DNA from 2 places in the Tumebacillus amylolyticus genome. Region 1 is predicted to be linked to the other one. Evidence: a T-box and tRNA genes for the amino acid it is inferred to sense, from the RefSeq annotation. Region 1 holds a T-box; the other holds one or more tRNA genes.

Region 1 (7,364 bases):
GCTGATTGCGGGCGAAGGCAACGGCAGTCTGATCATCCCCCGCCACATGCCGGAGCGGGACGGCGCGTTCGTGGGTGTGCTTTTGTTGGAGCATCTCTTGTGGACGGAGAAGGGTTTGCGAGAGGCTTTGGATGAAATGGAAAACATTGTGGAATACTAGACGTTACATGCCAAGGGTTGCATGCCCTTGGTCTTTTTATTATGATCAAAACTGACGCAAGAGAGCGAGGGAACGTAGATGTTGGACGGCATCGAGATCTTCTTCAATCTGTTGTGGCTGTTTCTGTTGGGTTTTGGAGCGTGGATGACAGTCAAAATTCTGCGCAAACCGGACCCGTTTGACGAGGGGACGGCTGTCGTGGAAGACGAGGAATAGGGGGACTTGCCATGATGCAACGCGTCCGCTGGGCGTGGGGGAATCTGTGGCGCAAACCGCTGCGGAGCTCTCTCTTGGTGGCAAGTACAGCGATCACCGCCGCGATCCTGTTCCTGAGCTACTTTTTCCTCCTGAGCGTCGACAAAAGCCTCACCGCAAGCGAGGCGAGATTCGGGGCTGACGTGATGGTCGTACCGAAAAGCTACAGCGCAGTCGCCGAGCAAGTGATGATCTCCGGCGACGTGTCCCCGTTTTACATGTCGAGTTCCGTGTTGGACAAGCTCCGCCGGATTCCCGAAGTGAAGCAAGTGTCGCCGCAGTTGTTTTTGGCGACGTACTCGGGCGTGTGTTGTCAGATTCAAGGAGACTTCTCCGTCGTTGCGTTCGACCCTGGAAGCGACTTCACGCTCAAAGGGTTCGTGAGTGAAGTGGGACGGTCGCTTACGCCGGATTCGATCTTGATCGGGAGCGAGGCGGGCGGCAAGAACGCGATTGCGGAGATGCGGTACAAGACGTATCACGAGCGATTGAATCTGTTCGGTCATGAATTTGAAGTTGCGCAAGTGTTGTTCCCGACCGGAACGGGGGCGGACAGGACGATTTTCATGTCCTTGGACACAGCGCGGACGCTCGATGTAAAAGCTCCCCAAGACAGTATTTCTGTCGCGCTGGTCAAGACATCGCCCGGCGACGAGGAATATGTGAAACGTCAAATTGAGCGGACGATGCCGGAAGTCGCGGCGGTGACCGGCACGAAGATTCGCGAAACGATCAACCGTCAGTTGCGGCCGATGCGCTTGCTCTCGTATGCGATGATTGGCGTCGTGTTGATGATGGCGGCGTTGCAAGCGATGACGCTTTTTTCGGCGCTGGTTCAGGAGCGAATGCGAGAAATTGGCATGTTCCGCGCGGTCGGGGCCGGAAAGTGGGCGGTGTATCGTTTGATGCTGACCGAAGCCGGGCTCGCTGCGTTCGTCGGCGGCGGGGTGGGGGTGTTTTTGGTGGCGACGACGTTGTTTGACAACCAGTCGTTGATGCTCAAGGCCTTCGCGTTGCCGCTGGTCTTCCCGACGTTTGGCTCGGTGGCGGGGTTGGCTCTGCTGGCGTTGGCTGTGACCGTGGGGATCTCGATGCTGGCGGCTTCCTTGCCAACTCGTCAGATTCTGCGGCGCAATCCCTATGATGCGATCCGAGAGGGGGAGTAGTTCTGATCGAGTTGCTCGGTGTGACGAAATCCTATCAAGGACCGCTCGGGGATGCGAAAGTTCCGTATTCGGAGCGAAAACGGCAGATTCAAGCACTCGCCGGGATCGACCTGCGCATTGAGCGCGGGGATTTTGTGGCGATCATGGGCCCGTCGGGGAGCGGCAAATCAACGTTGCTCTCGATTGTCGGGCTGTTAAGCCAGCCGTCGGAGGGGGCTGTTTTTTTCGACGGTCAAGATGTGACGCAGTTGCGCGAGCGGGAGCGGACGCAACTGCGGGCGGAGCGAGTGGGGTTTGTGTTTCAGTTCCCAAGCCTCGTGAACACGTTGAATGTCAGGGAGAACGTTTTGCTGCCCAAGATGTTGCGAGGAAGGATCACGAAGTCCGACCGCACGCGGGCGGATTCGCTTTTGGCACAAGTTGGGTTGGCAGACCGGGGAGAAGACCGTTCGTACACGTTAAGTGGAGGAGAGCAACGGCGTGTGGCACTGGCCCGCGCCTTGATCGGCGACCCGCCTCTGGTGCTCGCCGATGAGCCGACCGGAGCGCTTGACGAGACGACGGCGGAAGAGATGATGGGCTTGTTCAGCCGCTTGCAAACGGCGGGCAAGACGGTGGTCATGGTGACGCACGATCGCAGTTTGACGCGGTTTGCGAACCGCACCGTGAAGATACAGTCTGGAGTGATTGATCGATGTTCAACGAATTGAATTGGAAACGAATTTTGACGGTAGCAGGGGTTCTGGGGGTCGTGTCGGGGATTATCCCGATGTTCTTCACGCCGGACTTGCTCCTGTCGACGCTGCCGGTCGCGATGATGTTCGCGATCTACTTCATCGTACAGAAAGTCACGAACCGCCGCTTTACGCACGGCATTATCGGGTCGGTGCTGTCTGCGCTGATTTCGTATGTGGTGTATTTCATCTACGTCTACGCAAAACTCGGTGCATCGGAAGGGACGACCGCGTTGAAAAATGCGCTGGTTCAACTTCCGATGCTCGTCGTGATCATCTCCGTATTCGGGACGTTCATTTTCACCAAAACCCATGAATGGACAGAGAAAAAACGCGGAGAGCTCGACGCCAAAGTCGCAGCGAAAAAAGCGAACGAATCCAAGGCACAGGTCAAAGACAAGCATTCCAAAGTCGACAAACCGTATGTCGCGCACGCAACGACCAAGAAATACCGCAACACGAAGAAGAAAAAGAAAAAGTAAAGGAAAGACCGTCGCGGCCGGAGGATGCTGAGACGGTCTTTTTTATTTGTGTGTACTATGGTACTCTACAGTAGTCAGATAAATCGCGCGGAAGGAAGTGGTGGAGATGTACAACCAACAGAACCTGAACTCCAAGAATGAGGGCGTTCGTTTCTGATTCAGCTCACCGGGAACCGAATGCCCCTGTCGTAGTCGAAAACAAGAGAGGGGATTCGTTCATGACGAACCAAACCGCAGTACTCGTAATTGACGCGCAAGTAGGATTAGTAGAAGGACCCAAAGAAATGTATCGCAAGGAAGCCACATTGGAGCGCATCCAATCTGTGCTGACGAAGGCACGCACCGCTCAACTGCCCGTTCTCTACGTCCAAGACGACGATGTCGCCCCCATCAACACACCGGAATGGGAGATCCACCCCGCTGTGGCACCGATCGACGGCGAACCGTCCGTGCGTAAAAAGGCCACGGACGCTTTTTACATGACGGATTTGCATCAAAAATTGTCTGAACTCGGCGTGAACCACCTGATCATCATGGGCTTCAAAACGGAATACTGCATCGATTCCGCTTGCCGCCGTGCAACCACGCTCGGCTATCGCGTGACGCTCGTGAAGGACGCGCACTCCACAACGGACAACGCCGTTCTCACCGCCGAGCAAATTGTCGCCCATCACAACTGCAATTTACACGGCTTGGACAATCTAGAGCAGTACATCCTCGTCGTCCCTGCCGACGAAATTCAATTTTGATCTAAATTCTGTTAAAAAACAGTAGCACCTCTCGACCCGTTTCGTGTATACTATGTATCAAATCAAGCCAAACTACATGTGACTGTGATGGGAAAGAGTAGAGACTGGAAACTTTCAGAGAGGGTGGTTGACCCGCTGCGAGGCCGCCTAAGTGAAATGTCTTGAACGTCGTCCCGGAGTCGTTGCCCTGAACATCCCCGCTTGTGGCGCGGGATCACTAAGGGTGACCGGTGAATCCGTTATCTTCATTTGAGTGCGCCTCTGCTTTTTCTACGAGGCGAACCAAGGTGGTACCGCGGAAGTCACGTCTCTTCCGTCCTTGCTGACGCTACATGCGTCCGAGGACGGAAGGGACTTTTTTATTTTGAGGAGGTCTTCAACATGGAAGAAAAAAACATCCCGAAAATTTACGACCCCAAAGCAGTAGAAACCAAGCTCCACGATTGGTGGCTTGAGAACAACCTGTTCAAAGCGAGTGAAGACAAGCAAGCGCCGACGTACTCCATCGTCATCCCGCCGCCGAACGTCACCGGCAACTTGCACATGGGCCACGCGCTGAACTTGTCCATCCAAGACTCGCTCGTTCGCCGCAAGCGCATGCAAGGCTTCGACACCCTCTGGCTGCCGGGGACCGACCATGCCGGCATCGCGACCCAATCCAAAGTTGAGAAAAAACTGCGCGACGAGCAAGGCCTCTCCCGCTACGATCTCGGCCGCGAGAAGTTCCTCGAAAAAGTCTGGGAATGGAAGGACGAATACGCCGACACCATCCACAAGCAATGGTCGAAACTCGGCATCTCCGTCGACTACTCCCGCGAGCGCTTCACCCTCGACGAAGGTCTCTCCAAAGCGGTTCGCACCGTTTTCGTCAAACTCTACGAAAAAGGCCTGATCTACCGCGGCAACCGCATCATTAACTGGGACCCGGCACAGCGCACCGCGCTTTCTGATATCGAAGTTATCTACCAAGATGTACAAGGGGCTCTCTACCACCTGCAATACCCGCTCACGGACGGAAGCGGCCACATCACCGTCGCCACCACCCGTCCGGAAACGATGCTCGGCGATACCGCCGTCGCCGTTCACCCGGAAGACGAGCGCTATCAACACATGATCGGCAAGACCCTGCTCCTCCCGATCATGAACCGCGAAATTCCGATCATCGCCGACGAATATGTAGACAAAGAATTCGGCTCCGGCGTTGTCAAAATTACTCCGGCACACGACCCGAACGACTTCGAAGTCGGTCTCCGTCATGACCTGCCGCAGATCAACGTCATGGACGAATCCGGCACCCTGAACGAAAACGCCGGCCCGTACCAAGGCCTCGACCGTGCAGATGCTCGTAAAAAAATCGTCAAAGACCTCCAAGACATGGGCGTCCTGATCAAAATTGAAGAACACCTGCACTCCGTCGGGCACTCCGAGCGTTCCGGCGCCGTGGTTGAACCGTACCTCTCCACCCAATGGTTCGTCAAAATGCAACCGCTCGCAGATGCTGCGATTCAAGCACAAAAGGACGAAAAAACGGCCGTCAACTTCGTGCCGGAGCGTTTCGAACGCACCTACCTGCACTGGATCGAAAACATCCGCGACTGGTGTATCTCTCGCCAACTCTGGTGGGGTCACCGCATCCCGGCTTGGTATTGCGAATGCGGCGAGACCGTCGTTTCGATGGACGAAGTCACCGCTTGCCCGAAGTGCGGCTCGCACAACCTCAAGCAAGACGAAGACGTTCTCGACACTTGGTTCTCCTCCGGTCTCTGGCCGTTCTCCACGATGGGTTGGCCGGAACAAACCGAAGACCTCAAGCGCTACTACCCGACCGATGTACTGGTTACGGCGTATGACATCATCTTCTTCTGGGTGGCGCGCATGATCTTCACCGCGCTGGAGTTCACCGAAGAGAAACCGTTCACCGACGTGCTCATCCACGGTCTGATCCGTGATCCGGAAGGGCGCAAGATGTCCAAGTCGCTTGGCAACGGGATCGATCCGCTCGAAGTTATCGAGAAGTACGGCACCGACGCGATGCGCTTCATGCTCTTGACCGGTCTGTCGCCGGGCAACGACATGCGTTTCAACTGGGAGCGCGTCGAGATGGGCCGCAATTTCGCGAACAAGATCTGGAACGCATCGCGCTTCGTGATGATGAACCTCGACGAGTCGTTCACCTACGAAGGCATCAACGAGAACTCCAAACTCGGCATCGCTGAAAAATGGATTCTGCACCGCCTGAACGAGACGGCTCGCGAAGTAAATGAGCGCATGGACAACAACTACGACATCGGCGGCGCCGGCACTGCGCTGTATGAGTTCCTCTGGAACGAATACTGCGACTGGTACATCGAGTTGGCAAAAATGCCGCTCAACGGCGAAGACGAAGCGGCGAAGAACACCACGAAAAACGTTCTCGTCTACGTCCTCGACCAAGCGCTGCGCCTCCTGCATCCGTTCATGCCGTTCCTGACCGAAGAGATCTGGCAGCACCTGCCGTCCACGCAAGCGGGCACGTCGATCATGACCGCGAAGTACCCGGAATTCACCGAGCAACTCGCAGACTCTACTTCTGAGCGCGAAATGTCTCTCTTCATTGATATCATTCGTTCGATCCGCAACACCCGCGCCGAGTTGAACGTTCCGATGTCCCGCAAAATCACGTTGCTGATCAAAGCGAAGGACGCAGCCACCGAAGAAATTCTCAAGCGCGGCGAGTCCTACCTCGTTCGCTTCTGCAACCCGGAAAGCCTGACGATCGGCACAGACCTCACCGCGCCGGAGAAAGCAGTCTCCAACGTAGTGACGGGGGCTGAGCTGTTCCTGCCGCTCCAAGGTCTCATCGACATCGACGCTGAGATTTCTCGTCTGGAAAAAGAGTCCAAGAAGTTGGACGGCGAAGTCGAGCGCATCGAGAAGAAACTCAACAACCAAGGCTTCGTAGCCAAAGCTCCGGCTGAAGTCATCGATGCCGAGAAAGCAAAACTCACCGACTATGCGGAGAAGCGTGAGAAGGTCAATGCTCGTATCGCGGAGCTGCGCGGCTAATGAACGCCGGCAATTCAAAGCTCAAAACTACATCGGCTTCACAACTGCCTCAAGCGCCTCAACCTTCTCCAGCGTTTCAAGATCGGGAGAGCGTCTCCTCGATCTTGAAGTGGATTCACGGATTTGACCGTTTCGACGGACGCAAGGGGATCAAGCCGGGGCTTGAGCGCATGGACGCGATGCTCGAACACCTGGGCAACCCGCACCGTAACATGAAATTCCTGCACGTGGCCGGTACAAACGGCAAAGGTTCGACCTGTGCGTATCTGGCCTCGATCTTGGAAGAGGCCGGATACCGGGTCGGGCTGTTTACGTCGCCGTACCTGACATCGTTTCACGACCGGATGTCGGTCGGGGGCTTGAACATCACCGACGAGGAACTGATCGAGATGGTCAACCTCCTGCGCCCTGCGGTCGAGTCTGTCTCGGAAACGGTACATGGAAGACCGACGGAGTTTGAAGTGGTGACGGCGCTTTCGATCTTGCACTATTCGCGAGCAGGAGTCGACGCTGTGGTGTGGGAGACCGGGCTTGGCGGACGATTGGATTCAACCAATGTCGTAACGCCGATTCTGTCTCTCATCACCAACGTCGGACGCGATCACCAAGCGATACTCGGTGAGACGCTGGAACAGATCGCGGCGGAGAAGGCGGGGATTATCAAGCAAGGGGTCCCCGTTTTGACGACGGCGGATGAACCGGCACTCTCTGTCATCTTACGCACCGCGCGGGAAAAAAGCGCACCGGCATTTCATGCGGGTCGCGACTTTTCC
Region 2 (7,364 bases), on a different contig from region 1:
GATCATGGGCGAGGCGGGCGTGCCGACGTATGGCATTGCGGGCAACCATGATGTGTTTGGGCACAACCCTGACACTCTGCCGCGCACGATGCTCGGTTTTCTCGACCGCATTGGAATTTATCGTTTGATTCATCCGGGCAACCCGCTGTTCCTCGAACACGGCGGGATGAAAGTCCAAGTGTCGGGCCAGCACTACCATTACGACCTCGACCGCCGCGACCCGCGTCTCGATTATTGCGTGGACCGCGTCGAGGCGGACTTTGGCATTCATTTGGTGCATGGGATGCTCATGGACCGTGCGTTTATGGACGGAGTGGCGCATACGCGGGTCGATCAGATCGTCGACACGGCCGCGCATCTGACGCTTTGCGGGCATAACCATCTGGGGTGGCCGGAAGTGAAGCACAACGGCAAGATTTTTTACAACCCCGGAGGTTTCGTGCGACTCTCGAACCATCCGTCCGACGCGCAGCGCCGCCCGCAAGTCCTCATCCTCGACTTCACGAGCGGTGAACTGGTGATCAAAAAGATCAGACTCAAATCGGCTCTGCCCGGCGACGAAGTTCTCGACCGCAGTCAGAACGAAGAAGCGGCGTTTGCCGCGCAACGGTTGGCCGATTTTGTACAAGGAATCAAAGCGGCGGGCGACTACAAAGTGATCGACATCGGCGCGATCATCGACGAAATTGCCGGACGTGAGGGCTTGCCCGGCGACGTCCGCGAAGAAGCGATGAACCGCATCGCCTCCGCCCAAGAACGTCTCGCCGTGGGGGAGACCAAACGATGAGCCAAAAAACCATCCGCAACCTCCGCATCGAAAATTTTCAATCGCATGAACTGACGGAGATGGCGTTCGACGACGGCTTGAACGTCATCGTCGGCGCATCCGACCAAGGCAAATCGGCGATCATTCGTGCGTTGCGCTGGCTGTTGTTCAACGAGCCGCGCGGCGCCGACTTCATCCGCGTCGGAGCGTCCCAATGCCGCGTCACCATCGAATTGGCGGACGGAGCTCGCGTAACTCGTGAACGCACGCCGTCGAAGAACCGCTACATCGTCGTAAGCGCCGAGGGCGAAGAGCAGATCTACGAAGGCTTCGGCAACTCCGTACCTCGTGAAGTCAGCGATGTCACCGGCGTTGCGAAGATCATGTTAGATGAAGACACGGAGACCGTTCTGCATCTGGGGACGCAGTTGGAGCCTCCCTTTTTGCTTTCGGAAACAGGCTCGATCAAAGCGAAAGCCATCGGTCGTTTGAACGGCGTCCACATTATCGACGCCGCGTCTCGTGATACGCATCGGGACCTGACGCGCTTGAATTCGGATGAGAAACAATACCGCGAACAACTGTCAGAGGTCGAGGAAGAGCTGATGCAATTCTCCGACCTTGCCTATATGGAGAACATCCTGATCCTGCTCGAAGAGCGCCATGCCCGCCTCAAGCAACTCGGCACTCGGATTGAAAATCTTCGCCGTCTGCGCGACCTCCATCATCGTGTACAGGGCGAACTGTCCGAAGTCACGAACGTTTTGGAAAAAACGCAACACCTCGAACACGCGGCGTTGCGTCTCGAACTGGCGGGCGCCGTCCAAAGCAAATCGTTGCGTATGAACCAAACCCGCAGTCGATGGACGCAGGTTCGTCAGACCTTGCAGGAGACCGATCGGATTTTGCACGAGACGGAGCAACTCTCGACGGCGCAAGACCTGCTGCAACGCCAAGAAAAACAGTTGGCCGCGTACCGTCGTCTCAGCAAGCTCTCGGCAGATCGCGAGAGCACGCAGATGCAGAAAAATCGCGTAGATGCAGTTCTCGACCGCACCGCGCAGCTTGCTCAGGCGGAGCAGTCCGTCTCTCGCATCGAGCACTCGGGTCAACGGCTGAATCGTCTGCATGACCTCCGTCGCAAAACCGGAGAGACGGGGCAACTGCTCGGCAAAGTCAACCTCGTGCTCGAAAGAACCGCACAAGTCCCGGAAGTCGGACAGCGTGTGGAACGCCTCGCCGCGATGCGGACGAAGGCGCTTTTTCTCAACGAATTGGCCGGGAAAAAACGCGAGGTCGACCAACTCCTGCACTCGATGACACGGGTGTTGCAGGCGCTTCAACACACAGAGCGTGTCGAGTTCAAACTCGAAGAATTGGCGATGCTGAGCGGCCGACAAAAACGACTGCAAGAGCTGCGGGCCCAGATCGTGGACAACGTGGAACGCTTGCAAAAAGCGGACGTCTACCTTGCCAACAACGCAGAAGAATTGCGGAACTTGATCGCAGAATACAGCGCGGAGTTGAAGAATTCGGGTTCCTGCCCGGTTTGCTTCGCTCCGATTGATGAGCATACGACAGAACGACTTGTAGAAGAATTCAGAGGAGGAATCCCGGAATGAGCACCATCATGGATACCAAACTGTCCACCTTGAAGGACGGTCTCGCCAAAGCGAAAGACATGCGTTTCAAAGCGGAAGTCCGCAAAGACAACCTGATCAAGCAACAAGAGGAAATCCTCGAACAAATTCGCGCAGAGGGCGTTGACCCGGATGCGTTGGACTCGGAAATTCAGAAGCTCGAACAAGAAATCGCCCAACTCGCCGATGAAGTGGAAGGGATGATCCCGTGGGATCTGATCAAGGGATGAGTGTCGATTTGACCCAACTGGACTTTGCCATGAACGAACTGCGCGCCCGCTACAACCGTCGCCTCGGCGAGCGGGACGCCGTTCTCCGCAAGCAGGCGCAGATCGTGGACCGCTTGCAGGAGAAGCGGGGCGAGATCGACAAGCTCCAGCAGGTCAAAATTCTCCTGCAGGAGTCTTCGGCGTTTGCCCGTGAGCAAGCCCGTCGTCAGATTGAGACGATGGTGTCCAATGCGTTGCAGTTTATCTTCGGCAATCCGGACTTGGAGTTTCGTGTCGTGATTGAAGAAGTGCGGGGGAGAGCGGAGGGCGAATTTCTCGTCGTCTCGACGTATGGCGGCGAAATTCCCGTGGAGACACGCCCGCAAGATGCGCGCGGCGGCGGAGTTGTGGATGTGATTTCGCTTTCGTTGCGCGCGGCGCTTTTACAAGCCAATCGACCGGCGCTCGACGGGCCGATGATCCTCGACGAGCCGGGAAAGCACGTGTCCGAAGAGTACAGCCGCCCGGTGGCGGAGTTTTTGAAACAGCTCTCCACGGCGTTTGGACGGCAGATCATTATGGTTACGCACAACCAGCATTTGGCAAGTTCGGGAGATAGTAGTTACATGGTCGAGATGCGTTCCGGGAAAAGCTATGTACGAGTCTTTCAAGGAGTGGAGCAGGCCTGAGCCGATCCCTCCCGAAAGGAGTGGACGCATTGGATACGATGGGACGTCATGTTATCGCGGAGTTGTGGGATTGTGATCCGGCGCTCCTCAATGACATCGAACAAGTCGAGAAGATCATGGTCAACGCGGCGATCGAGTCGGGCGCCGAAGTTCGCGAAGTCGTGTTTCACAAGTTCACGCCGCTGGGTGTGAGCGGGGTCGTCGTGATCTCCGAGTCGCACTTGACGATCCACAGTTTCCCCGAGCACAAGTACGCAAGCATCGACGTGTACACCTGTGGGGACCGAATCGACCCGAAGGTTGCGTCCGAGTACATCGCGCGCGGTCTGCGGGCCAAGAAGCAGGAAACCGTGCAGTTTGCGCGGGGGATGGGCAAGTTGAAAGTAGAGGAACAGTCGGTGGAAGCGCCGGCTGAAGAGTCTGTTCGGTCGTGAGAAACTCTCTGCGGAGAGTTTCTCTTTTTTTACAGCGAAAAAGTGTTGCTTTTGTCTGGGGAGCATGATATTATAACTTCTGTCGCCAGCGAATGACACGCTGAACGACGAGAGATTTAACCACGTGGGGAATTAGCTCAGTGGTAGAGCACTGCGCTGGCAGCGCAGGGGTCAGGGGTTCAAGTCCCCTATTCTCCACCATTTTCACCAATTTCGTTTCACCTGCATAACCTTATCTGGAGCTGTGGTGTAGTGGCCTAACATGTCCGCCTGTCACGCGGAAGACCGCGGGTTCGAATCCCGTCAGCTCCGCCATTTCAAATGGCTCGGTAGCTCAGTTGGTAGAGCAGTGGACTGAAAATCCACGTGTCGGCGGTTCGACTCCGTCCCGAGCCACCATTGTTTTTTCAAAAAGTGAATACCGGTATGCGGAAGTGGCTCAGGGGTAGAGCATCGCCTTGCCAAGGCGAGGGTCGCGGGTTCGAATCCCGTCTTCCGCTCCATTTCTGGTGGTATAGCCAAGTGGTAAGGCGTAGGTCTGCAAAACCTTGATCACCGGTTCAAATCCGGTTACCACCTCCAGTTTCTTTGCGGTCATAGCTCAGTTGGTAGAGCACCACCTTGACATGGTGGGGGTCACAGGTTCGAGTCCTGTTGATCGCACCAATTATGATGGTGGCATAGCCAAGTGGTAAGGCGTAGGTCTGCAAAACCTTGATCCCCGGTTCAAATCCGGGTGTCACCTCCAATTTCTTCTGCGGTCATAGCTCAGTTGGTAGAGCACCACCTTGACATGGTGGGGGTCACAGGTTCGAGTCCTGTTGATCGCACCAAACGCAAACGCTCCTTCATTCGTTTCCAAACGAGTGAGGGAGCGTTTTTTTTTTGTACAAAAAAACTGTATTTTTTTCACTGGTTAACATTTACTTTTACATAGAAATCTGGTAAATTTTTTATATGATAATAGTTTAGATATGAGAGGAGTTAAAAGAAATGGATATGAAAAAATGGCTAACACCCGCCGCAGCTCTGTTGCTCGCGTCGGCGTTCGTCCTGCCGTCAGCAGCGTTTGCAGAAAGCAAGCAACCGAAAGCGAACGGACACATCACCCAGGCAACAGGCGCAGGCGTCACCCTCAAAGGGGGCAAAGCTGCCAACGTGAACGGGTTCCAATCGGTAGACCCCTCGCACTTCAAAACCAAACTTCCCAAGGACAAAGCGAAGAAACCGTCGCTCTCCACGCAAGGCATCACGGCTGCCGACTACGGCAACCACGACCCGAGCACCGCGATCTACCTCGACCTCAACACCCTGTACCAAAACACGATGTCCACAGCAGGCCAACAGGACTGGTACTACTTCTACGCTCCGGATGCAAGCAAACTGACCGCGTTGCTCCCGGCGATGCAAATGGTGGGCGTCGACTACGACCTGCATCTGTTCCACATGAACGACACCACAGGGGCTTTGGAAAATGAACAATATTCCGCATACGGCCCCGGCTCCGACGACCAAGTCGCCATGGTCGCGCAACCGGGCTACTACTTCCTCTGCGTGAACTCAGTGTCAGGCGTCGATGCCAACAACCCGTACCTGTTTGAAGTGGCGCAATCGTACGGCTACGATGCTGCAGAAGCGGACGACAACCTCTGGCAAGCGCGTTCGAAAACCAGCGATTTCAGCGTGCTCGGCAACCTCGACAACGTATTTGACCAAGACTGGGTTCGTTACACCCCGTCGACCACCGAATACGCGAAAGTGACGTTCGACCAGCTTCCGACAGGCTCGAACTACGTCGTCGATATGTTTGCAACCGATGCGAACGGTGCGTTGCAGTCGATGGGCGGTCTCTCGGCGAACACGGCCGGCAAGTTGGCTCTCTCCCAAGGCACAACCTACTACTTCCACGTCGTCTCGACGGGAACGGTTGACCCGGCTGCCAACTACCACCTGCAAGTCAGCCGTCAAACGACGAGAATCGGTCTGAACACGATCGACTCCGATCCGAATATTACCGGCTACGTCAACTATGACAACGGCCCCAGCATGTACAAATGGCGCGTACAGCACTGGATGACCGTCAACGGTTCGATGCGAGATGCGGATGGTCAAGCGATCGCCGGCATGCCGATTACCCTGCTGGTGAACGAGCGCCTCGGACAACAAAGTGCGAACGGCGTCACGGATGCAAGCGGGAACTTCTCGATCTACCTCGCGAACATGAACCCGGCAGTCGGAGACTACTCCTGGTACGGCCCGGTCAGCACGCACTATTACGACATCATCCCGATGGGCCTCGGGTCTCCGATCTCCAATTCCAATGAAACGTACGTCACCACGCTGTACCACTATGCGTACTCGATCTACCACCCGTTTTAAGTTGTAGAAAAACACCGTCCTTCCCGAGCATGTGGAGGACGGTGTTTTTTTGTATTCGACATAAAAAATAGGCATTTCATACTTTTATGTTAATATTTGGAATTAATTAATATGCAAGTTTATGAATTAATTCTTGTCCGAATTTTTGGTGATAGAGTATACTAGGGTTGTTACCAGATGATGAACTTTGTTAAAAGGTAACTTACTTTCTACACCAAACAGATAAAGGGAGGATCACCAAAATGAAAAAAACCAAAGTTCTTGTCCCGACCATGCTGGCGGTTTTCAGTATGGCATTGCTCCCGGCTGCATCCATGGCCGCCCCGGTCTCGAGCAACGCTCACGTTCAACTCAAAGGCAATGAAGCTGTTGCCGCATCCCACGGCACCTTGAAAGCTCACAAAAAATCGACCGACGTCGTCTCCGTCACGCTCGCACTGAACCTGCGCAACGCAGACAAACTCGACGCCTATATTGCAGACCTGTACACCCCGACGTCCTCGAATTACAAGAAATTCCTCACGCCGGACGAATTCCAAGCGAAATTCGGCCCGACGGCTGCTGATGTACAAAAAGTAACCGACTTCGCGACATCCAACGGCCTGACCGTGACCGGCGTTGCGAAAAACAACCAATCCGTCACCGTCTCCGGCTCTGTTCAACAACTGGAAATCGCATTCGGTGTCACGCTCAATGAATACACCAACGCCAAAGGCGAGAACTACTTTGCAAACGCGAACACCCCGTCTGTTCCGTCTGAATTGGCAGGCGTGATCAACTCCGTCACCGGCCTGAACAACGAAGCTCTGCACCACAACAACGCGGGCAAACCGGATCTGCAAACTCCGCATGTCGGCTCCGGCCCGTCCGGTGGATACACCCCGACCGAACTGCGCAGCGCGTATGATGTGGCACCGCTGGCAGGCACGTACAACGGCACGGGTCAAAACGTGGCACTCGTTGAATTCGACGGCTACGTGGGCTCGAACATCACCACTTACTACAACCAATACGGTCTCGGGTCTCCGGCTCCGCAAACGGTTCTCGTCGATGGGTACAGCGGCGCTGCAGGTTCCGGCCAAGGCGAAGTGGAACTCGACATCGAAGTGATCAACGCGATCGCACCGAAAGCACAAGTCTACGTCTACGAAGCTCCGAACAGCGACCAAGGCGAACTGGACATGTACCAAAAAATCGCGAACGACAACACCTCGAAGACCGTCTCGATCTCGTGGGGCCTCTGCGAA

The links. The T-box of region 1 lies ahead of JJB07_RS10470 (valine--tRNA ligase). A T-box ahead of a tRNA ligase gene usually reads a tRNA of that ligase, here a tRNA-Val.
Region 2: it has a tRNA-Val gene. The T-box ahead of JJB07_RS10470 (valine--tRNA ligase) is inferred to sense a tRNA for this amino acid. The anticodon was not compared.

What each region holds. Positions count from the first base shown of each region.
Region 1 is NZ_JAEQNB010000003.1:65,983-73,346, reverse strand. It holds gene JJB07_RS10500 (phosphohexomutase domain-containing protein) at 1-160, shown strand, start outside; gene JJB07_RS10495 (hypothetical protein) at 239-376, shown strand; gene JJB07_RS10490 (ABC transporter permease) at 388-1,581, shown strand; gene JJB07_RS10485 (ABC transporter ATP-binding protein) at 1,602-2,291, shown strand; gene JJB07_RS10480 (hypothetical protein) at 2,276-2,797, shown strand; gene JJB07_RS10475 (cysteine hydrolase family protein) at 3,016-3,546, shown strand; T-box leader at 3,622-3,870, shown strand; gene JJB07_RS10470 (valine--tRNA ligase) at 3,928-6,591, shown strand; gene JJB07_RS10465 (bifunctional folylpolyglutamate synthase/dihydrofolate synthase) at 6,591-7,364, shown strand, end outside.
Region 2 is NZ_JAEQNB010000001.1:1,409,313-1,416,676, forward strand. It holds gene JJB07_RS06605 (metallophosphoesterase family protein) at 1-787, shown strand, start outside; gene JJB07_RS06610 (AAA family ATPase) at 784-2,388, shown strand; gene JJB07_RS06615 (hypothetical protein) at 2,385-2,636, shown strand; gene JJB07_RS06620 (OLD family protein) at 2,615-3,304, shown strand; gene speD (adenosylmethionine decarboxylase) at 3,334-3,738, shown strand; tRNA gene JJB07_RS06630 (tRNA-Ala) at 3,865-3,939, shown strand; tRNA gene JJB07_RS06635 (tRNA-Asp) at 3,977-4,053, shown strand; tRNA gene JJB07_RS06640 (tRNA-Phe) at 4,062-4,137, shown strand; tRNA gene JJB07_RS06645 (tRNA-Gly) at 4,167-4,241, shown strand; tRNA gene JJB07_RS06650 (tRNA-Cys) at 4,247-4,320, shown strand; tRNA gene JJB07_RS06655 (tRNA-Val) at 4,329-4,404, shown strand; tRNA gene JJB07_RS06660 (tRNA-Cys) at 4,413-4,486, shown strand; tRNA gene JJB07_RS06665 (tRNA-Val) at 4,496-4,571, shown strand; gene JJB07_RS06670 (carboxypeptidase-like regulatory domain-containing protein) at 4,732-6,117, shown strand; gene JJB07_RS06675 (S53 family peptidase) at 6,360-7,364, shown strand, end outside.